Regions from separate parts of the Cupriavidus sp. TMH.W2 genome, predicted to be linked through region 2. Evidence: predicted binding sites of a transcription regulator. Region 2 holds the regulator's gene; the other holds the start of a gene.

Region 1 (11,503 bases), 1.9 Mb from region 2:
GGGTTGACCGCGCCGCGGCCGGTGCCGATCGGGGCGGCCCACGGCATCAGCGCCTGGCAGCCCACGTCGAGCAGGCGGCGGCACAGCACCAGGTCCTCGGTGCAGTACGGCAGCACCTTGAAGCCTTCCTTGATCAGGGTCTCGGCCACGGCCGGGAGGTTCAGCGTATCGGGCTGCAGCGTGTAGTCGTCGCCGATCAGCTCGAGCTTGATCCACGGCGTTTCGAAGACCTCGCGCGCCATCATCGCGGTGGTGATCACCTCCTGCGCGGTAAAGCAGCCGGCGGTATTGGGCAGCACCGGCACGTCCATGGCCCTGAGCATCTGCCAGAAGGCCTGGCCGCCCTCGCCATCGCCGACCGCGCCCTGGCGGCGCAGCGCGACGGTGATCATGGCGGGCTTCGAGGCCTGCACGGCCGCCTCCAGCGTGGCCGGGGACGGGTAGCGCGCGGTGCCCAGCAGCAGGCGCGAGCCGAACGACTCGCCATACAGCACGAACGGGTCGCGCAAGGTTTCGGAGGGTTCGAAGGTCATGGGTCAGCCTCCCGTCACGGGTTGCACGAGGTCGATGCGGTCGCCGGCCGCAAGGGGGGTGTTGGCGTGGGCGCCGCGCGGCACGAACTGGCCGTTGACCGCCGCGGCAAAGGGGGGCGCGATCTGCGCCGCGCTCACCGCGTCCGCCAGCGTGGCGGAATCGGCAAGGGCGAGCGGTCGGCCGTTGAGCAGGATATCCATGTCGTTCATGCGTTAGTGCAGCAGCCCGCCAGGCGCGGCCATGGCTGTGGTGGCGGGCGCATCGGTCACGGCTTCGATCATGCCGGGCCAGCGCAGCGCGGCCGGCACCGCGTGGGCCGCGGGATCGCCCTTGAGCAGCGCGCCCACCACCGCGCAGGCGGCCTCGGTCACCGCCGGCGCGATCAGGAAGCCATGCCGGTACAGCCCGTTGACGCGCACCACGCGCGCACGCTGGTCCACGCGGATCGCGGGCAGGTGGTCGGGGCGCGTCGGACGGCGCTGCACGTTCAGTTCCAGCACGCGCGCCTCGCCAAAGGCGGGATGCAGCGAATGCGCCGCCGACAGCAGCTCCAGCGCGGAGCGCACGCTCATCGGCGACTCGTCCTCGCTTTCCAGCTCGGTGGCGCCGATCACGTACAGGTCGTTGGGCTTGGGCGCGATATAGATCGGATAGCGCGGATGCAGCAGCCGCACCGGCCGGTGCAGCTTGACGTCGGGGGCATGCACACGCACCACTTCGCCGCGCAGGCCACGCAGCCCCGGCTGAGTGCCGCCCGGTTGCGCCGGCCATGCGCTGCGCGCACCCAGGCCGCGGCAGTCCAGCACCACGTCGGCGCGGATGCCCAGCGCGAGCAGCGAGCCGGCATCGACTTCGCCAGCCTCCCAGACGCAATGCACGCCTCCGCTGACCGCGCACGACAGCAGCGCGCGCAGCGCGCCGCGGTTGTCGAGCTGGCCTTCGCCGGCCAGCAGCAGGCCTTGCGGGAACCGGCCCGAGAGCGCGGGCTCGACCTCGCCCACGCCCTTGGCGTCAAGCGGGCGCAGCCGCTGCGCCACCAGTTCCGGCGGCGCCACGGCACGCACCCGGCTGGTGAACAGCGACATCTCTGCCCGGTCGCGCGCATGCCAGACCACCAGCGTGCCGTCTTCCTGGAAGAAGACCGGCTCCGCCAACTCGGCCAGCCACGCGCGCCACAGGTCGACGCTGGCAATGCCCAGGTCGACGATGCGGCGCTCGGCAATGGCCGACTCGGCCAGCGGCGCCAGCATGGCGGCGGCCACATAGGCGGCCGAGCCCGCGCCGTCCGGGCCGGCCCGCTCCACCAGCGCCACGCGGGCGCCGCTGCGGACCAGTTGCCAGGCGGCCAGGCGGCCGGCAAGACCGGCCCCGAGGATGGCGACGTCAAACGACTGCACTGCTGTCATGAGGGGTGTTGTGCCGGACGCGCCATGCGGCCGCGTCCGGCCTCCTATGTCGGTGCCGCCGCGCGGGGCGCTGCGCGGCGGCGGATCATGCGCGGGCATGGGTTGCGAAGCCACGCCCGTACTGCCTGTCACTGCCTTACGAGTAGATCTTGCTGCCCTTCTTCAGGAACTCGATCGACTTCTCTTCCATGCCCTGCTGCGCTTCCTTGGGCAGCGATGCCGCATAGTCGCGCACTTCCTGCGTGATCTTCATCGAGCAGAACTTCGGTCCGCACATCGAGCAGAAGTGGGCGATCTTGGCCCCTTCGGCCGGCAGCGTGGCATCGTGGTACGAACGCGCGCGTTCCGGATCGAGGCCCAGGTTGAACTGGTCTTCCCAGCGGAACTCGAATCGTGCCTTGGACAGCGCATTGTCGCGCAGCTGCGCGCCCGGCCAGCCCTTGGCAAGATCCGCAGCGTGGGCGGCGATCTTGTAGGTGATGATGCCTTCGCGCACGTCTTCCTTGTCCGGCAGTCCCAGGTGCTCCTTGGGCGTGACGTAGCAAAGCATGGCGGTGCCCATCCAGCCGATATTGGCCGCGCCGATGCCGCTGGTGATGTGGTCGTAGCCGGGAGCGATGTCCGTCACCAGCGGTCCGAGCGTGTAGAACGGTGCCTCGTAGCAATGCTTGAGTTCTTCGTCCATGTTGGCCTGGATGCGCTGCAGCGGCACGTGGCCCGGGCCTTCGATCATCACCTGCACGTCGTGCTGCCACGCCTTGGCGGTCAGTTCGCCCAAAGTGCGCAGTTCGCCGAACTGGGCGTCGTCGTTGGAGTCCGCGATGCAGCCCGGACGCAGGCCGTCGCCGAGGCTGAACGACACGTCATAGGCCTTCATGATTTCGCAGATCTCGTCGAAGTGCGTGTACAGGAAGTTTTCCTTGTGGTGCGCCAGGCACCACTTGGCCATGATCGAACCGCCGCGCGAGACGATGCCCGTGACACGGTCGGCGGTCAGCGGAACATAGCGCAGCAGCACGCCGGCGTGGATGGTGAAGTAGTCGACGCCCTGCTCGGCCTGCTCGATCAGCGTGTCGCGGAACATCTCCCAGGTCAGGTCCTCGGCGATGCCGCCGGTCTTGTCCAGCGCCTGGTAGATCGGCACCGTGCCGATGGGCACCGGCGAGTTGCGCAGGATCCATTCGCGGGTTTCGTGGATGTGCTTGCCGGTGGACAGGTCCATGATGGTGTCGGCGCCCCAGCGGATCGACCACACCATCTTTTCCACTTCCTCGGCCAGCGACGAGGTCACCGCCGAGTTGCCCAGGTTGCCGTTGATCTTGACGCGGAAATTGCGCCCGATCGCCATCGGCTCCAGCTCAGTGTGGTTGATGTTGGCGGGGATGATGGCGCGGCCCGAGGCAATCTCCTGGCGCACGAATTCCGGCGTGATGTCTTCCGGACGCAGCGGCAGGCCGGCGCCGAGCGCGTTGCCGGGGTGCTGGCGCAGCAGCGCCTTGTATTCGGGCTTGTCGTACAGCGCCTGCAGGTTCAGCGATTCGCGCAGGGCCACATATTCCATTTCCGGCGTGATGATGCCGCGGCGCGCATAGTGCATCTGCGACACATTGGCGCCGGCCTTGGCGCGGCGCGGGTTGGTCAGCTGGGCAAAGCGCAGGTGCGCGGTGGCGGGGTCGTTGGCACGGTCGCGGCCGTATTCCGACGACAGGCCGGACAGCATTTCAGTATCGCCGCGCTCTTCGATCCACTTGGCGCGCAGCGCCGGCAGGCCGGCCTTCAGGTCGATATGCACGTCCGGGTCGCTGTAAGGACCCGAGGTGTCGTACACCGGGATCGGCGGGTTGGACATCTCGCCCTTGTCGGTACGCGTCGACGTCTGCAGGATGGTGCGCAGCGGTACGCGGATATCCGGGCGGCTGCCGGTCAGGTAGGTCTTGCTGGAAGCCGGATAGGCGAATTTCTGGTCGAGGTCGCTTTCAAGCGATTCGAAGGATGCAGCGGGGGCAGTACGGGCCATGGGTGTCGTCCTCTCTCTTGCGGGGGTGGACGAAACCAGGAGCCTTGTGAGCGCTGCCTGGGGCCTGAAGCCTGGGGCGGCGAGTCCCGGAGGGACTGGAGACTTGGTCTTGTGAAACTTCCCACGCCGGTACTAGCCGGATCGGGTTCGAAGGGACTCTCTCAGCCGCACGGCCCATCCGTACGGCACCCCTGTTTCATCCAACGGGGTGAATTTAAGCACAAGGTGCCGGTGGGCGCCAGTGCCAGTTCCCTGCCGATTGTGGTGCCACAGCTGTGCGGAAAGGTATCGAATCGCCCATGCTGCGCCGCAAAATCGCCCGCAAGGGGACCACCGTGCACTCAAACACCGGCTACGTGATCTACCATGCAAGCAACCGGCAAGCACCGATCCAGGAGACATCATGACCGACGCCGCCACGCACCGCGTCTTCAACCAGGTGCCGGATCTCGCGCACTACAACCTGTTTGGCTGCGACCGCGCCGTGCGCGCCGCGCTGGAACGCCTCGGCGGCGGCTGGCATGCCGACGCGCTCGGACAGTTCGGCGCGCGGCTGGGCGAGCCTGAAGTGCAGCAGTGGGCAGCCGACGCCAACCACTTTACGCCCGAGCTGCACACCCACAGCCGCACCGGCGAGCGCATCGACGTGGTGGACTTTCACCCGAGCTGGCACGCGCTGCTCGGCCTGTTGCGCAGCCAGCAGCTGCAGGCCATGCCCTTCGCGCAGCCGCGCGCGGGCGCATGGGCGGCGCGCACGGCCGGGTATTTCCTGCAGGCACAGGTGGAGTCCGGCTCGCTGTGCCCGCCGACCATGACCTTTGCCAGCATCCCCGTGCTGCGCAAGGAAGCGGCGCTGTTTGCCGAGCTGGAACCGCGCCTGTATGCCACCGAGCATGATGCGCGCGACCTGCCGTGGCGCAGCAAGACCGCGATCATGATCGGCATGGGCATGACCGAGAAGCAGGGCGGATCGGACGTGCGCGCCAACACCACCGTGGCGCGCGCGGTGCGCGGCGAAGGCCGCGGCGCGGAATATGCGCTGACCGGCCACAAGTGGTTCTTCTCCGCGCCGATGTGCGATGCGCACCTGGTGGTCGCGCGCATGGGCGCCGAAGACGGCCCGCTGTCGTGCTTCTTCGTGCCGCGCTTTCGCGACGACGGCAGCAGGAACGCAGTGCAGATCCAGCGCCTGAAGGACAAGCTCGGCAACCGCTCCAACGCCAGCAGCGAGGTCGAGTTCCGCGATGCCACCGGCATCCTGATCGGCGAGGAAGGCCGCGGCATCCCCACCATCATCGAGATGGCCACCAGCACCCGGCTCGACTGCGTGATCGGCAGCGCCGCGATCCTGCGCGCGGCCTTCGTGCAGGCGCTGCACCATACGCGCCACCGCAGCGCCTTCGGGCGCCTGCTGGCCGACCAGCCACTGATGCGCAATGTGCTGGCCGACCTGGCGCTGGAATCCGAAGCGGCCACGCTGCTGATGATGGAACTGGGCCACGCCTTCGAGCATGCCGAGGACGATCCGCTCGCGGCGGCCTGGAAGCGCGTGGTCACGCCCGCGGCCAAGTTCTGGGTCTGCAAGCGCACGCTGGAAGCCACCGGCGAAGCGATGGAAGTCTGGGGCGGCAACGGCTACGTCGAAGAAGGCCCGATGGCGCGGCTGTACCGCGAGGCGCCGGTCAATTCGATCTGGGAAGGCTCGGGCAACATCATGTGCCTGGACGTGCTGCGCGCGATCCAGCGCAATCCGGACGATGCCGCACGCTTGCTGCAGGACCTGTCGCGCCGCGCCGGCGGCCATCCCGCGGTGCGCGCGGAACTGGCCTCGCTGCAGGCATTGCTGCGCGAGCCCCCCGAACTGCTGGAAGCCAACGCGCGCCGCTTTGCGCAGGGACTGGTGCTGACCGCGCAGGCCGCGCTGATGCTGGCGCATGCCGATACCGAGAGTGCGGAGCTGTTCGTCGCCAGCCGGCTGGGGCGGCAGCATGGGCGCGTCTTCGGCACGCTGGATGCGGATGCCGATGTGCTCAAGCGGGTGTTCTCGCGCGGCTTCGAAGGCTAGGGCTCACACCTCCCGTCAAGCCTCCATCGATTCCAGCACCCGCAGCATCACGCGCGGCGCATAGCGGATCAGGTCGTGCGCGCGCTCGCCGATCATGATCGCGGGTGCATTGGTGTTGCCGCCGATCAGGGTTGGCATCACTGACGCGTCGACCACGCGCAAGCCCTCCACGCCGCGCACGCGCAGCTGCGGGTCCACCACCGCCATCGCATCCATGCCCATGCGGCAGGTGCCGACCGGGTCATAGATGGTATCGGCGTGCTCGCGGATCAGCTCGCGCACGGCGGCATCGTCGCTGCCGTCGGCGCGCAGGCCGGCCGAATAGAGCTCGCGCCCGCCAAAGCATGCCAGTTGCGGCTGCGACAGGATGCTGCGCACGATGCGCACACCGGCCACCAGATCGTCCAGGTCGCGGCCATCGCTCAGGTACTTCGGATCGATCAGCGGCACACGCCCGATATCGGCCGAGGCCAGCCGCACCTCGCCACGGCTGCGCGGGCGCAGCAGGCAGACATGGCATCCATAGCCGTGGCCGAAGTTCAGCCGGCGCATGTGGTCGTCTGCCATCCCGACCACAAAATGCAGCTGCAGGTCAGGCTCGGGCAGCTCCGGCCGGCTGCGCAGGAAGCCGCCCGCCTCGGCAAAGTTGCTCGACAGCATACCGGTGCGCTCGCGCCGGTAGCGCAGCATTTCGGACACCAGCCGCGCCAGGCCGCCGAACGACACCCCGAACAGCTCGGGCACGGCGGTGCGCTTGTGCAGCACGATGTCTAGATGGTCCTGCAGGTTGGCGCCCACGCCGGGCAAGTCGTGCACCACGCCGATACCGTGTTCGCGCAACTGCGCGGCGGGGCCGACCCCCGAAACCATCAGCAGCTGCGGCGAGCCGAACGTGCCCGCGCACACGATCACGTCGCGGCGCGCGCGCAGCAGCTGCTGGCGGCCGTCCCGCACCACCAGCACACCGGCGGCGTGGCGGCCTTCGAAGACGATGCGCAGCGCCTGCGTATCGGTCAGCACGTGCAGCCGCGCGCGGCCGCCGTTGCAGGCGCGGTCGCGCGCATTGCCGCCGTGCAGGTAGGCGCGCGCGGCATTCCAGCGCTCGCCCGCGTGCTGCGTGACCTGGTACCAGCCCACGCCCTCCTGCTCTTCGCCGTTGAAGTCTTCGTTGCGCGGAAAGCCCGCCTGGTGCGCGGCCTCGATAAAGCGTTCGGCAAAGGGGTTGGGGGTGCGCAGGCCGCAGACATGGAGCGGACCATTTCCGCCATGCAGCGGATCCTCGTCGCTGCCCGCCAGGCGCTCATTGCATTCCGCGCGGCGGAAATAAGGCAGCACGTCGTCCCACGCCCAGCCGTCGCAGCCGGCGTCGGCCCAGGCGTCGTAGTCGGCGGGCCGGCCGCGGGTGTAGATCATGGCGTTGATCGAAGAACTGCCGCCCAGCCCGCGCCCGCGCGGCTGGTAGCCGCGGCGGCCGTTCAGGCCCGGCTGCGGCACCGTCTGGAAGCCATAGTTGCGGGCCCCGGCACGCGGCAGCATCGCGGCCATCCCGGCGGGTGTGCGTACCAGCACATGGTGATCGTGGTGCCCGGCCTCGACCAGCGCGATGGCGTCGTCGCCGCTGTCGGCAAGCCGCCCCGCCAGCGCACAGCCCGCCGAGCCCGCACCGACGATGACGTAGTCATAGGTGGTTTCCATCTGTCTCCCCGCGAGTCCGCAGGCGGCGCGCATGCGTGAGCCGGGCTGCGCCGGTGCGCCCGCCCTTGTCCGTCCAGCGGATGGCAAGCCGTGAGATTCAGTGTAGACGTTAGCCGCAGGGGTGGAGAAGGACGGCGGCAAGGGACGTGCGCGAGCCGCCGGCCACGGGCAGGCGGGCTTGGATAGCTTCTGCGCTGATCAGGAAACCAGCATCGGCCGCCCGAGCATGCGCGACAGCACTGCCTCGGGCGAGTGGGTGTGGTCGGAAATCGCCTGCGGCGCCAGGTAGATGGTCTGCTCCATCATCGCGCGCCCGCGCATGGCTGCGTGCAGCAGCTGGTCGCTGAAGACGATCCAGGTCGAGCCGGGCGGGAACTGGAATTCCTGCTGCGGCACGTTGGCCTGGTAGTCCAGGTCGGCCTTGGCCAGGTCATGCAGCTGCAGCATGCGGTGGTCGTATTCCGAGCGCTTGCGCTTGGTGATATGCAGCAGCTTCATCAGCGACGCCTGCCCCGGCCACATGCCATGGGTCTTGGGCACGAACTTCCGCGCAAAATCGCCGAACGGCTCGCCCACGCGCCACACGCGCGGCGCGGCCGGGTCGATATTGTGGAACACGCGCAACAGGCGCTTGCCCAGCATCGGGTTGGACGGGAACGAGTCCACGTGCAGGCGGGTGTCGTCCTTGCGCCAGCTGACCGGGCGCCCGGCGATCTCGCTGGGCCGCAGCGACGTGCCGGCGCGCGTCATGTGCGGGGTATATTCCGGGAACAGCGTGCTCACCAGCGCCTCGCTGTTGTCGGCGTAGCGGCGGATCAGCGTGTACAGGTCCGCCAGGTCCTGCGGGCTGCCCTGCGCACCGCGCACCGCGGTGTCGTCGGCGCGCAGGTTGATGTTCTTGGACTTGCCGTCCGAATAGCGACTGTCCAGGAAGCGCTCTTCGCCCGGCTGGAAGCGGAAATTCAGGTTCGGGAAGTACAGCACGGCGCCCTGCTCCAGCTCGCGGCGCAGCGTGGCGCGCTCTTCCGCCGTGACCTGGGGGGCCCACTCGGTATAAGGCTGCGGACGGATCAGGTTGAGCTGACCGGCGGCAGCGTGCGGCTGAATTGAGGTCGACGGGGCAAGGACAGGCGCTTCGGACATGGCATCCTCTGGAAACGGTCACCAGTGTTTGGGGTCGGCCGCCGGCGTGGCGGCTGGGAATGGCGGGATTTTACTCCCTGCCGCCAGCCGTGGCGCCGGCGTCACGCGGCGACTGGACCAGGATCAAACCGGCGTGAAAAAACCCCGCGGGCCCTTGCGGGCCGGCGGGGCTTGCCGTCAGTGCTGCTGGCCCGGGTGGCGCTTACAGGCCGGCCGCGGCACGCAGGGCGGCCGCCTTGTCGGTGGCTTCCCACGAGAACTCCGGCTCTTCGCGGCCGAAATGGCCGTAGGCGGCGGTCTTCTCGTAGATCGGGCGCAGCAGGTCCAGCATCTGCACGATGCCCTTCGGGCGCAGGTCGAAATGCTCCTGCACCAGTTCGGCGATCTTGGCGTCGGGAATCTTGCCGGTGCCTTCGGTGTAGACCGTCACGTTGATCGGGCGGGCCACGCCGATGGCATAGCTGACCTGCACCTGGCACTGGCGCGCCAGGCCCGAAGCCACCACGTTCTTGGCCACGTAGCGCGCGGCGTAGGCGGCCGAGCGGTCGACCTTGGACGGGTCCTTGCCCGAGAACGCGCCGCCGCCGTGGGGCGAGGCGCCGCCGTAGGTGTCGACGATGATCTTGCGCCCGGTCAGGCCGCAGTCGCCCTGCGGGCCGCCGATCACGAAGCGCCCGGTCGGGTTCACCAGGTACTTGGTTTCCTTGAGCATCCCGGCCGGCAGCACCGGTTTGATGATCTCCTCGATCACGGCTTCGCGGATCTGGGCCTGGGTGATGTCGGGCGAATGCTGGGTCGACAGCACCACGGTGTCAACGCTGTGCGGCTTGCCGTCGACATAACGCACCGTAACCTGCGACTTGGCGTCCGGGCGCAGCCAGGGCAGGCGGCCGTCGCGGCGCAGCAGCGACTGGCGCTCGACCAGGCGGTGGGCGTAATAGATCGGGAACGGCATCAGTTCCGGGGTCTCGTCGCAGGCATAGCCGAACATCAGGCCCTGGTCGCCGGCACCCTGGTTCAGGTAGTCGTCTGAGGCGCGGTCCACGCCCTGGGCGATGTCGGGCGACTGCTTGTCATAGGCCACCAGCACGGCGCAGCCCTTGTAGTCGATGCCGTATTCGGTGTTGTCGTATCCGATGCGCTTGATGGTGTCGCGCGCGATCTGGATATAGTCGACATTGGCGGTCGTGGTGATTTCCCCGGCCAGCACCACCAGACCGGTGTTGCAAAGCGTCTCAGCTGCCACACGCGCATACTTGTCCTGCGCCAGGATGGCGTCCAGGACGGCGTCGGAAATCTGGTCGGCGACCTTGTCGGGATGGCCTTCGGAGACGGATTCCGAAGTAAAAAGGAAGTCGTTTGCCACGAACTTATTCTCCAGGTTGGCTATTGCGTGCCAGCCTGTTCGGGTTCATGGCGGCGACGCTTTAGCGGTATTTCAGGCAGCCCGGTTTGAGCCGCATCGCCCCGCAAGTTGTCAGTTAACTCGGCGATACACGCTATTATACGCGCCTGCCGGCTTCGTTGCAGCGCGCCAATGGCGCGGTACAACACTTGCCGGCACGCCGGGGCGCTGTGCCCGTGCTGGTCCCTGTTGACGGCACGCGGCGTGCGGAACTGAATGCCTCCATCGAAAAAAACGCCTCCTTGCGCGTCTGTTCCCGGCACGGACCCGCGACAGACCTGTTTTTCGCGCCTGATGACCTTTTTGTTCTGGCTGATCTCCCGTTTCCCCCTGCGGCTGCTGCAAGCCGTGGGCGGCGCCCTCGGCCTGCTGATCGCACGTCTGCCGGGCCGCTATGGCCAGCGCCTGCGGGACAACTTCCGCCTGGCGTTCCCTGATGCCACGGAGGCGATGATCGACGAAGCCGCCCGCTCGACCGGGCGCATGATCATCGAGATGCCCTACTTCTGGAGCCGCAGCAGGATCGGCGCGAAGCTCTACGGCTTTGACGACTACCTGTGGCCAGAGCTCGGGAAGCTGCAGGCGCGCGGCAAGGGCATCATCATCCTGACCCCGCACCTGGGCTGCTTTGAAGTGCTGCCGCAATCCCACGCACTGCATCGCCCGGTCACCGCGCTGTTCAAGCCGCCGCACCAGCCCTGGCTGCGCGAGTGGATCGAGAAAATGCGCACCCGCCCCAATATGCATATGGCGCCGGCCACGCCGCGCGGCGTGCGCATGCTGGTGAAGGCGCTCAAGCGCGGCCAGGCGGTGGGCATCCTGCCCGACCAGGTGCCCAGCGGCGGCGAAGGCAGCTGGGCGCCGTTCTTCGGCAAGCCCGCCTATACCATGGCGCTGGTGCACCGGCTGCAGCAGCTGACCGGCGCGCCGGTGGTGGCGGTCTTTGCCGAGCGCCTGCCGCGCGGCGCCGGCTATCGCGGCCACCTGCGCGTGATCAACGGCGGCGGCATGCTGCCGGACGATCCTGCCACCGCCGCGGCGGCCATCAACCGGACCATCGAGGAACTGGTAAGCCTGTCCCCCACCCAGTACCTGTGGGGCTACAACCGCTACAAGCAACCCGCCGGAGCAGGCACCCCGGGCAACGATACCGAGCCGGCCACTGATCAATCGATTTCATGAGCCGTATGTTCACGTGGCTCGGCATCGGCCTGCTGACGGTGCTGGGCAAACTGCCG
Region 2 (11,503 bases):
CTACATGGCCTGGCCGTTCGAAGTCTCGCGCACCGACCAGCAGGACCGGCGCGCGCGCCGCGGGCTGCTGATGCGCATGGCCGTGGCCATGCTCGGCATGATGCAGGTCATGATGTATGCGTGGCCGATCTACACCCACGAAGCCACCATCGACCCCGGGCAACTCCAGCTGATGCGCTGGGCCAGTTTCGCGCTGACACTGCCGGTGGTGCTCTATGCCGCCTCGCCGATCTTTGCCGGCGCCTGGCGCAGCCTGTGCCAGCGCCATATGGGCATGGACGTGCCGGTGGCGATCGGCATCGGCGCGGGCTTTGCCGCCAGCGCGCTGGCCACGGTGCGCGGTGTGGGCGAGGTCTATTTCGATTCGGTGACGATGTTCGTCGCCTTCCTGCTGTTGGCCCGCTACCTGGAACTGCGCGTACGCCAGGCCTCGCGCAGCGGCGCCGAGATGCTGGCGCGCCAGTTGCCGGCCACCTGCGAACGGCTGGCCGCGACGGGTGCCGCCGGCGAGCGCGTCCCGGTCGCGCGCCTGCGCACGGGCGATCTCATCCGCGTCAAGGCCGGCGAGATCGTCCCGGCCGATGGGGCCGTGGTGGCAGGCGCGAGCGAACTCGATGAATCCATGCTGACCGGCGAGAGCCGCCCGGTACGCCGCGCGGCAGGCGATACCGTGCTGGCCGGCAGCTTCAACACGGCCAGTCCGCTCGAATTGCGCGTGACCCGCGTCGGCGCCGGCACCCGCCTGGCCGAGATCGTCGCGGTGCTGGACCGCGCGCTGGCGGAGAAGCCGCGCCTGGCGGCACTGGCCGACCGCGTCGCGGGCTGGTTCGTGGCGACGCTGCTGGTGCTGGCGGCGCTGACGGGCGTGGTGTGGGGCCTCTGGATCGATCCGTCGCGCGCCTTGCTGGTGACGATCGCGGTGCTGGTCGTCAGTTGCCCTTGCGCATTGTCGCTGGCCACGCCGGCAGCACTGGCCGCGGCCGGCGCGGCGCTGTCGCGGCGCGGCGTGCTGCTGACGCGCGGCCATGCGCTGGAAACCCTGGCGCGCGTCACCGACGTGGTGCTCGACAAGACCGGCACGCTGACCGAAGGCCGTTTTGCGGTGGCTGCGGTCGAGCCGCTGGCCGACGCCGATCAGGTCCGATGCGTGTCGCTGGCCGCGGCGATGGAGCGTGGCGGCGAGCATCCGATCGCGCGTGCACTGGTGGCCGCGGCGGCAGGCCAGACGGGATCGTCTTTGCAGGTAGCTGCCATGCGCAACGTGCCCGGACAGGGCCTCGAGGCGATGGTGGATGGTCGCCGGCTAAGGCTCGGCCGTGCCGATTTCGTGGCCGCCCTGGCGGTGTGCTCCCCTCTCCCGCTTGCGGGAGAGGGGCTGGGGGAGAGGGCAGGCCTTGGCATACCGCAACGCATGACTTCGTCGATGCGCCCGGCCCTCACCCCAACCCTCTCCCGCAAGCGGGAGAGGGAGCAAACAACGCTCAATCCGTCAAATGCGGCGGCCGGCGATACGGCACATCCCGGCGCTACCGTGGTATGGCTCGGTGCCGAATCCGGCCCGCTCGCTCGCTTCGTGCTCGCCGATGTCAAACGCCAGCAGACGCCGCAGTTGCTCGCCCGCCTGCACGAACTGGGCGTGCGCTGCCATCTGGTCTCGGGCGACAACGTCGCGGCGGTGCACTGGTGGGCATCGCAATTCGGCATCAGCCGCGTGGCCGCGGAGGTCACGCCCGAAGGCAAGCGCGACTACGTGGCGCGGCTGCAGCAGGGCGGGGCGGTGGTGCTGGCCGTGGGCGACGGCATCAACGATGCGCCGGTGCTGGCGCAAGCGCAGGTGTCGATTGCCATCGGCAGCGGCGCGCCGCTGGCCCAGGCCGGCGCGGATGCGGTGCTGACGCATGGCGGTGTGGCCGAGATCGCCACCGCGCTCGCAATGTCGCGCCAGACGCGCCGCGTGGTGCGCCAGAACCTGGGCTGGGCCTTCTTCTACAACGTGGTCGCCATTCCGCTGGCGGCGACAGGGTTGGTCACGGCATGGATGGCCGGCGTCGGCATGTCGCTGTCGTCGTTGCTGGTGGTCGCCAATGCCTGGCGCCTGCTGCGCGCAGGCAAGCCGCGCCACAAGGGAGTCTGACAATGGAAACGCTTTACCTGCTGGTGCCGATGAGCCTGGTGCTCGTTGTGGTCATCGCAGGCGCGCTGTGGTGGGCCCTTCATGCCGGGCAGTACGACGACCTGGACCGGCCCGCCGAATCGATCCTGCTGGACAACGACAAGCCCTGAATCCGCGGCAAAAGCGGGCCTCCGACCGGTAATGCCGTTCAGTTGGCGACTGTCGTTCCCGCGCAGGCGGGAACCCAGTGACTTCATCCCCGAAGGGGACGTGAAAGACGCTGGATTCCCGCCTGCGCGGGAATGACGGTAGGGCTTGAGGCCTTAACTGAACGGCATTTGCCTCCGACCGGGGGCCTTGCGCCCAGGTTCAACGCGTGCCCGGAGCGACTTGATAAAGATCAACGCGCCCGCGGCACAGTTTTCCTAAAGTCACGCTGTCAGTAGGTTTTTTCTCTTCTCTAAGCTTTGGGGGTCTGAATGGATGTCACTGCCGCGTCTTCACGCGTCGACACCTTCAATTACGGCGTCGTAAGACAGTTTGCTGTCATGACGGTAGTCTGGGGGATCGTCGGCATGGCCGTCGGCGTGCTGCTGGCAGCACAGCTGATCTGGCCCGAACTCAACTTCAACACGCCCTGGCTGTCGTTCGGCCGGCTGCGCCCGCTGCATACCAATGCGGTGATCTTCGCCTTCGGCGGCAGCGCGCTGTTCGCGACCTCCTACTACGTGGTCCAGCGCACCTGCCAGGCCCGCCTGTTCTGCGGCCCGCTCGCCGCGTTCACGTTCTGGGGCTGGCAACTGGTCATCGTCGCGGCCGCCATCACGCTGCCGCTGGGCATTACCAGCTCCAAGGAGTATGCCGAGCTTGAATGGCCCATCGACCTGCTGATCACCGCGGTCTGGGTGGCCTACGCGATCGTGTTCTTCGGCACCATCGTCAAGCGCAAGACCCGGCATATCTATGTCGCCAACTGGTTCTTCGGCGCCTACATCCTGACCATCGCGCTGCTGCACATCGTCAACAACATCGAGATGCCGGTGTCGATGTGGAAGTCCTATTCGGCCTATGCCGGCGTGCAGGACGCGATGATCCAGTGGTGGTACGGCCATAACGCCGTGGGCTTCTTCCTGACCACCAGCTTCCTGGGGATGATGTACTACTTCATCCCCAAGCAGGCCGAGCGCCCGATCTACTCCTACCGCCTGTCCATCGTCCACTTCTGGGCGCTGAACTTCACCTATATGTGGGCCGGCCCGCACCACCTGCAGTACACCGCGCTGCCCGACTGGGCGCAGTCGCTCGGCATGGTGTTCTCGCTGATCCTGCTGGCGCCGTCCTGGGGCGGCATGATCAACGGCATCATGACGCTCTCGGGTGCCTGGCACAAGCTGCGCACCGACCCGATCCTGAAGTTCCTGGTGGTGGCGCTGTCGTTCTACGGCATGGCCACGTTCGAGGGCTCGATGATGTCGATCAAGACCGTCAACGCGCTCTCGCACTACACCGACTGGACCATTGGCCACGTGCACTCGGGCGCGCTGGGCTGGGTCGCGATGATCTCGATCGGCTCGCTCTACTACCTGATCCCGCGGCTATTTGGCGAGAAGCAGATGTACAGCGTCCGCCTGATCGAGTGGCATTTCTGGATCGCGACCATCGGCGTGGTGCTGTATATCGCGTCGATGTGGATTGCCGGGGTGATGGAAGGCCTGATGTGGCGCGCCACGCAGCCTGACGGCACGCTGACCTATGCCTTCGTCGAAGCGGTCAAGGCCAAGTACCCGTTCTACCTGATTCGCCTGCTGGGTGGCATGTGCTTCCTGTCCGGCATGCTGCTGATGGCCTACAACATGGTCAAGACCATTGTCGGCAAGCCGGCCTTGGATGCGCCGATCCCGGCCAGCATCCCTGCCGCTGCCCACTGATCAATCCAGGATAGAAAGATGTCCGACAAACAACGCTTCTTTTCCCATGAAACGCTGGAGAAGAACATCGGCTGGCTGATCATCTGCACGATCCTCGTGGTCAGCATTGCGGGTCTGGTCCAGATCGTGCCGCTGTTCTTCCAGCACTCCACCACCGAGCCGGATCCGGGCATCACGCCGTATTCGCCGCTGCGGCTGATGGGGCGCGATATCTATATCCGCGAAGGCTGCGTCGGCTGCCACTCGCAGCAGGTTCGCACGCTGCAGGCCGAGACCGAGCGCTATGGCCATTTCTCCACGGCGGGCGAGTCAGTCTACGACCACCCGTTCCTGTGGGGCTCCAAGCGTACCGGTCCCGACCTGGCCCGCGTGGGCGGGCGCTACTCGGATGACTGGCAGCGCATTCACCTGCGCAATCCGCGCGACGTGGTGCCGGAATCGGTGATGCCGTCGTACCCGTGGCTGGAGAAGGCCGAGCTGCCCGCCAACGATATCCAGGCCCGCATGCGCGCGCTGGTCCGGCTGGGCGTGCCGTACACCGACGCCGAGATCGCCAAGGCACCGGAAGCGCTCAAGGGCAAGACCGAAGAGGACGCGCTGGTTGCCTACCTGCAAGGCCTGGGCACCAACCGCCGCAACGTCCGCGTGGATGCCGCAGCGGCCGCGGCACCCAAGGAGTAAGCCATGGCCATGATCACTGCCATGGCGACCGTCGTGTCGATGGTCGTCTTCCTGGGGATCTGCTGGTGGGCCTGGTCCGCCGGCCGGCAGGCCGCCAACCGGGAATCCGCCATGCTGCCGTTCGCGCTGCCTGACGAAACCACGACAACATCGAGCCGGAACACCTAGCCATGAGCGATTTCATTTCCGAATTCTGGAGTTACTACATTGCCGCCATCGCGCTCATCGGCATCGTCTGGTGCGTGTGGCTGCTGTTCTCGCAACGCAAGGTCGCCAAGACTGCCGGTGGCACCGAAGATACCGGGCACGTCTGGGACGGCGACCTGCGCGAGCTGAACAACCCGCTGCCGCGCTGGTGGATGTGGATGTTCCTGCTGGCCTGCATCTTCAGCCTGGTCTACCTGGTGCTGTATCCGGGCCTCGGTTCATATGCCGGCGTGCTGAAGTTCTCCACGCAGGGCGAACTGGCCGCGCACCGCGCGACGCAGGAGCAGATGCAGAACGAGATCTACGCCAAGTACCTGAAGATGGACGTCAATCAGGTTGCGGCGGACCCGCAGGCGCGCGAGATCGGCCAGCGCCTGTTCCTGAACTACTGCGCGCAGTGCCATGGCTCGGACGCGCGCGGCAGCCGCGGCTTCCCGAACCTGACCGACAATGACTGGCTGTATGGCGGCGAGCCGGAAACGATCCAGCAGACCATCACCAAGGGCCGCAACGGCGTGATGCCGTCGTTCGCCGCGACCATCGATGGCAAGCAGGCGGGCGACGTGGCGCAGTACGTGCGCTCGCTGTCCGGGCTGTCGTCGGATCCGATCCGCGCGTCGCGCGGCGAGGGCACCTTCAAGACGACCTGCGTGGCCTGCCACGGCTCCGGCGGCAAGGGCAATCAGGCGATCGGGGCACCGAACCTGTCGGACAACGTCTGGCTCTATGGCAGCTCGGAAGCCAGCATCGTCGATGCCATCCTGAAGGGCCATAACAACCATATGCCGGCGCATGAGGAAATCCTGACGCCCGAACGCATCCGCATGCTGACCGCCTATGTCTGGGGTTTGTCCAATACCGGGGGCGGAGCCGGGCAATGACCGACGACTCATGTGAGCGGGCGCTGGCGGCTCGCGGGAGAGCATGCCCATGAATGCCACCGGGACCGAAGAAATGGCCCGGGCGGCCGATCTGCAACGGTCGGCCGCTGCGCCGGGCGAGACCTCTGACGAAACCCTTTACGAGGTCCGCCGCAAGATCTATCCGCGCTCGGTGAAGGGTGCCTTCTCCAGCTGGCGGGTCTGGATGGTGATCCTGACCCAGCTGATCTACTACGGCACGCCCTGGCTCCAATGGAATGGCCGCCAGGCCGTGCTGTTCGACCTTGGCGAGCGCAAGTTCTATATCTTCGGGCTGGTGCTGTGGCCGCAGGACGTCATCTACCTGGCGGTGCTGCTGGTCATCTCCGCGCTGGCGCTGTTCCTGTTCACGGCGATAGCGGGGCGGCTGTTCTGCGGCTACGCGTGTCCGCAGACGGTCTACACCGAGATCTTCATGTGGATCGAGCGTCGGGTCGAAGGTGACCGCATCGCGCGCATCCGGCTCGACGGCGATCCGTGGAGCCTGCGCAAATTCCGTATCAAGGCGACCAAGCACTTGCTGTGGGTGCTGATCGCGCTCTGGACCGGCTTTACCTTCATCGGCTACTTCGCCCCGATCCGCGAACTGGGCGGCGAGGTGCTGGCCCTGTCGCTGGGGCCGTGGCAGGCGTTCTGGATGCTGTTCTATGCGTTCGCCACCTGGGGCAACGCGGGCTTCATGCGCGAGCAGGTATGCAAGTACATGTGCCCGTATGCGCGTTTCCAGAGCGTGATGGTGGACCGCGATACCTATGTGGTGACCTACGACGTCGGCCGCGGCGAGCCGCGCGGCAGCCGCTCGCGCAAGACCGACCACCGCAAGGCGGGCCTGGGCGATTGCGTCAACTGCAGCATCTGCGTGCAGGTGTGCCCGACGGGCATCGATATCCGCGATGGCCTGCAGTATGAATGCATTGGCTGCGGCGCGTGTATTGACGCCTGCAACCAGGTGATGGACAAGCTGGACTACCCGCGCGGCCTGATCCGGTACACGTCGGAGAACGCGATGCGCAAGGGCCTGTCCGCCGTGGCGTCGCGCAAGCGGCTGCTGCGTCCGCGCGTGATCATCTATTCAGTGATCTGGGTCGCGCTGCTGGCCGGGTTCCTGGCGTCGATCGCGCTGCGCACACCGCTGAAGGTCGACATCATCCGCGACCGTGGTGCGCTTGGCCGGGAAGTGGAAGGGCGCTGGATCGAGAATGTCTATCGCCTGCAGCTGATCAACACGACCGAAGCGCCGATGCGGATCCGGGTGAGCGCCGACAGCGACGAACTGAAGAACCTGACGGTGGAGTACGACAAGCAAGCCGAATCGCTGGCGCCGACCTCCAACCGGTTGCTGCCGGTCCGCATCCGCGTGCCGATCGAGGCCGCGGCGCAGGGCACGCACAAGATCAGCGTGACAGTAACGAGCGAAGGCACGGAGCGGGGGCATGCCGAAATCCGGCAATCCACCAGTTTTATCGTGCCGCGCGATTTGTGAAGCCAGGGGACTCGGACGTAGTCGCCAAGACGAAGGGGGCAAGATGAGTCAGCAAGGCAATCCGTGGTGGAAGGAACCGTGGCCGTGGCTGCTGATGAGCGGTCCGCTGGCGGCCATGGTGGCGTGCGGCGTGACGATCTGGCTGGCGTCAACGCATCCCGACATGCCTGTGGGGGGCGCGACGCGCCATGGCCTGGTGGTGGAGAAGGCCGGGGCCACGCCGTCAAAGCCTGGCACAGCGAGGCAGCCATGAAGTTGCGCTGGCTGATGTGGGTACTTTGGCCGGGGTTCCTGATGGCCGGCTTTGCGACCGCGACGGTCTTTTCAGTCGTTGATCCCGGTGACCTGAAGTTCTTCGGCCATCCGATCGAATCGTCGCGCGAGTCGGTCTACACTGTCGGCTTCCTGCTGGCCTGGGTGTTCTGCGCGCTGTCGAGCGGGCTGACGCTCTACACCATGCCGACGCGGTTGGCCGATACCGATGAACTGGAATGAGGCCGGCGCGGCGGCGGCTCAGCAAGTGCGGCTGTAGAGTTGCTTGATGCCGTCGATGTCGACCAGCTTGACGTGGCGCTGGCGGATCTGGATCAGGCCCGCTTCGGCAAAGCGGGAGAACAGGCGGCTGACGGTTTCCAGCTTCAACCCGAGGTAGCTGCCGATTTCTTCGCGGCTCATGCGCATCACGAACTCGGACGCCGAATACCCGCGCGCCGACAGCCGCTCCGACAGGTTGATCAGGAAGGCGGCGAGGCGTTCCTCGGCGCGCATCGAACCCAGCGTGACCAGCATGAGCTGATCTTGCGTGATCTCCTTGCCCATCAGGCGCAGGAACTGCTGCTGCAGCGACGGCAGGTCTGATGACAGGGATTGCAGATCCTTCATGCGGACCACGCACACCTCGGTATCTTCCAGCGCGGCGGCATCGGAGGCATGCTGCATCTCGCCGAGTCCGTCGAGCCCGACGATTTCACCGGGCAGATGGAAACCGGTAATCTGCGAGCGGCCGTCTTCGGTGGTGACGTGGGTCTTGAGCGTGCCGAAGCGGATGGCATAGACGGCGGTGAGCGGATCGCCCATGCGGTACAGGGTTTCACCCTTGTGCACGCGAATGCGCTCTTGCACCAGCGTGTCCATCTTAGCGAGGTCTTGCTGCGACATGCCAACCGGAAGGCACAGCTGCCCCATCGCACAAGTGGAGCAACGGGGCGACATCTCGGTAATGGGAATGGAGGTGAGCAATTGGAACCTGCTAGAAATGGCAGCGAGGGCGCGATTGATACATTTTAACGTGCGATGTGATCCGGCAGGGAGACAGAATTGACATTTGGGGTGCTGATCAGCGTTTTCCTGCTGGCTTTGCTGGGCGGTGTCCACTGTGCCGCGATGTGCGGTGGCGTGGCCCTCGCCGTGGAACAGCGGCGCGGGATGCCTGCGACAGTCAGCCTGGTGCGCAGCCGCGCTGCCTGGCTGGGCGAGTTGCTGGTGATGCACATGGGCAGGATTTCGACCTATATGCTGCTGGGTGCGGCGCTGGGTGCCGCCGGCGCCTCGGCATGGAAGCAGGATTATCTGCCGGTGCAGCGCTGGCTGTTCGGCGCGGGCAGCCTGATGCTGCTGTGGTCGGGCTGGCGCCTGCTGCGCGGCAGTACCTTTACCGTGAACTGGCTGGAGCGGCTGGCAGCGCGCTGCAGTGCTGCCGCGGCGCGACGGCTCGGCCGCCTGGCCGGCGGCATGCCAGCCTCCGTGCGGGTGCGCGGCGGGCTGGCGCGGCGCTATGGCGTTGGGCTGGCCTGGGGCCTGGTCCCCTGCGGCATGGTCTATGGCGCGCTGACACTGGCGCTGCTGGCGGGCAACGCGGGTTCCGGGGCGCTGGTCATGGGGGTTTTCGGGCTCGGCACGCTGCCGAATCTGCTGGTCTTGTCGGGGCTGTCGGGCTATTTGCGGCTGCTGGCGAGGCGTCCCGCCGTGCGGCTTGGGGCGGGCCTCGCGGTGATGGCGTTTGGCGGCCTGGGTATTGCGCGAGCGGTGCTGCTGCCACATTCGCTGGCCGGGCAGGGGTTCTGTCTGGTGTTTTGATGCTGTCTGGGACTGTTCTGAGGCGTTGGCGCCGCGTGGACAACGGATGATGGTTGCAGGCAGAGGCGGGAATGCCATACAATCGCCAACATTGCGGTATCGCGCGAAGTCAGACAGGCCGCGGTAAGCAGCGGCGAGCAGCGCCAGGCGGCCTTCCTACCAGAAGGCGTGCCCAGGACAAGGGAAGCGGAAGGTTTTCGATGCCCGTCCCGCCCCCGCGGTCCATCCGGTTCAAAAGATCTGGTTCAAAAGTCCGGCTGGCACGGTGGTGTTGTAGATGCCGGCCTAGCTCCCGATACCCGTTTTTTCTTGCGTCCGAGGCGTTCAGTTCGCTGACAGCGACGTCCGTTGTGTGCGGATGCGCGACGCAAGAGGTTCGCTGGCCGGTCCATGACGGCATGCGGACGATCTCCTGCCGGAACGACCCGGCAACTCGATGCAAAGAAAGGGAAGTGCACGGCTTGGATACAGCAGGTATCCGGCTCGCTGCGCAATGAGATGGCGGTGGCTTTCGCACCGCTGTATCCAAAATCTCCGGTGCCCCGGATCCGTCCGGGAGCAGGTGCAAAGACAGGCTGCACACCATCAACATGAATACCCAAGAGGCGAAGGTCGTCCTCGAGACGGCGCTGATCTGCGCGCAGGAACCGTTGCGCGTCAATGATCTGCGGCGACTGTTTGACGATGACGTCGGCGCAGACACCATCCGCGTGCTGCTCGAGGAACTGCGCCAGGACTGGCGGCCGCGCGGCGTGGAACTGGTGGCGCTGGCCAGCGGCTGGCGCTTCCAGAGCCGGCCGGAAATGCGGGAATACCTCGACCGCCTGAATCCGGAAAAACCGCCAAAATATTCGCGCGCCGTCATGGAGACCCTGGCGATCATTGCTTACCGCCAGCCGGTGACCCGGGGCGATATCGAGGAAATCCGGGGCGTGACCGTCAGCACGGAAGTGATCAAGAAGCTGGAGGACCGCAGCTGGATCGAGGTAATCGGCCATCGCGACGTGCCCGGCCGGCCCGCGCTGTATGCCACCACCAAGGCGTTCCTGGACGACCTTGGCCTGCGCACGCTGGATGAACTGCCGCCGCTGGAAGACGCCCAGGCGCAGGCGCAGGCCGCCTTGTTGGAGCAGCAGGCGATCAATTTTGAAGACCTGGCGGCGAACAAGCCTGCCAGCGCCGACGAAGAGGCCTATGCCGAGCCGGCCACACCGGCCGACGAAGGCGCCAATGGCTTCGATGTGCAGCCGCTGCAACCGGCGGCTGCCGAGGCTGATTCGAACGATTTCACCGAACCAGCCGCACCCAATCCGGACGGGGCGCGGGGCGAACTGCCCGACGACGGCAACCCGCCGCACCCGAGCGAGCACGACGAGCGCGTGCCGAACTGAACAACATGCAACATCCGATAGTGAATATCTTGTCTGATTCCGTTGAGCAAGACACCCGCCATGCGGGCGCATCCGCCGACACCGGCGCCGCAGAACCCGGATCGGGCAGCGAAGCCGCGCCCCGCCGCAAGGGGCTGCGCCGCGGGCTGAGGAACCTGGTGGCATCGCGCCGTCAGGCGGCGCAGGACCGTGCCGAGGGCGCCGAAGGCGCCGGCATCGGCGGCCAGGGCGATGCCGGTGAGCCGGGCGCCGCACAGGCGGCTGGCGGCGGGCGCGGTGGCCAGCGTGGCCGCGGCAAGCGCAAGGCGGGTCAGGGCGAGGGCGGCCAGGGTAGCCAGGGCGGCCAGGGCAACAGCAAGGCAGACAAGGTGGACCGCGCGGCCAGGGCCGAAGGCACCGACAAGCCCGAGCAGCCCAGCCGCAAGCGCAAGCCGGGCCAGCGCGCCGGCAAGCCGGCAACGCCTGGCGAGGGCCAGGGCGCCGGCGCGCGCCAGCAGGGTCGCCGCAAGGAGGGCGGCAAGCCGCAGGCGCCGCGCAAGGGCCCCGGCCAGGGCGGCGGTGAAAAGACCGCGGCGAGCAGCGAAGACCTGTTCCGCTTCGTGATCTCAGAGCAGTACGACAGCGAAGACACCGTCATCCCGCGCACCAAGGCCAAGCCGGTGCGCGAGCTGTCGGCCGACGACGACGCGCCCAAGCTGCACAAG

What was found. Region 2 encodes FNR, which switches genes on or off when oxygen is low (the NO sensors DNR and NnrR bind a similar motif). Its sites were predicted from a motif close to TTGATNNNNATCAA; they were not measured.
Region 1: the regulator FNR is predicted to act here: its motif matches at 8,974-8,987, upstream of ACREYQ_RS01145 (Kdo hydroxylase family protein).

The regions. Positions count from the first base shown of each region.
Region 1 covers NZ_CP193792.1:239,093-250,595, reverse strand. The annotation lists gene ACREYQ_RS01175 (thiazole synthase) at 1-533, opposite strand, end outside; gene thiS (sulfur carrier protein ThiS) at 537-734, opposite strand; gene ACREYQ_RS01165 (FAD-dependent oxidoreductase) at 747-1,940, opposite strand; gene thiC (phosphomethylpyrimidine synthase ThiC) at 2,077-3,957, opposite strand; TPP riboswitch at 4,059-4,160, opposite strand; gene ACREYQ_RS01155 (acyl-CoA dehydrogenase family protein) at 4,361-6,022, shown strand; gene ACREYQ_RS01150 (GMC family oxidoreductase) at 6,038-7,717, opposite strand; gene ACREYQ_RS01145 (Kdo hydroxylase family protein) at 7,916-8,860, opposite strand; gene metK (methionine adenosyltransferase) at 9,063-10,226, opposite strand; gene ACREYQ_RS01135 (lysophospholipid acyltransferase family protein) at 10,560-11,447, shown strand; gene ACREYQ_RS01130 (lipid A biosynthesis lauroyl acyltransferase) at 11,444-11,503, shown strand, end outside.
Region 2 covers NZ_CP193792.1:2,115,983-2,127,485, reverse strand. The annotation lists gene ACREYQ_RS09775 (heavy metal translocating P-type ATPase) at 1-2,134, shown strand, start outside; gene ccoS (cbb3-type cytochrome oxidase assembly protein CcoS) at 2,137-2,283, shown strand; gene ccoN (cytochrome-c oxidase, cbb3-type subunit I) at 2,593-4,041, shown strand; gene ccoO (cytochrome-c oxidase, cbb3-type subunit II) at 4,060-4,722, shown strand; gene ACREYQ_RS09755 (cbb3-type cytochrome oxidase subunit 3) at 4,726-4,890, shown strand; gene ccoP (cytochrome-c oxidase, cbb3-type subunit III) at 4,893-5,810, shown strand; gene ccoG (cytochrome c oxidase accessory protein CcoG) at 5,860-7,332, shown strand; gene ACREYQ_RS09740 (hypothetical protein) at 7,376-7,585, shown strand; gene ACREYQ_RS09735 (hypothetical protein) at 7,582-7,827, shown strand; gene fnr (fumarate/nitrate reduction transcriptional regulator Fnr) at 7,846-8,571, opposite strand; gene ACREYQ_RS09725 (sulfite exporter TauE/SafE family protein) at 8,650-9,408, shown strand; gene scpB (SMC-Scp complex subunit ScpB) at 9,999-10,799, shown strand; gene rluB (23S rRNA pseudouridine(2605) synthase RluB) at 10,805-11,503, shown strand, end outside.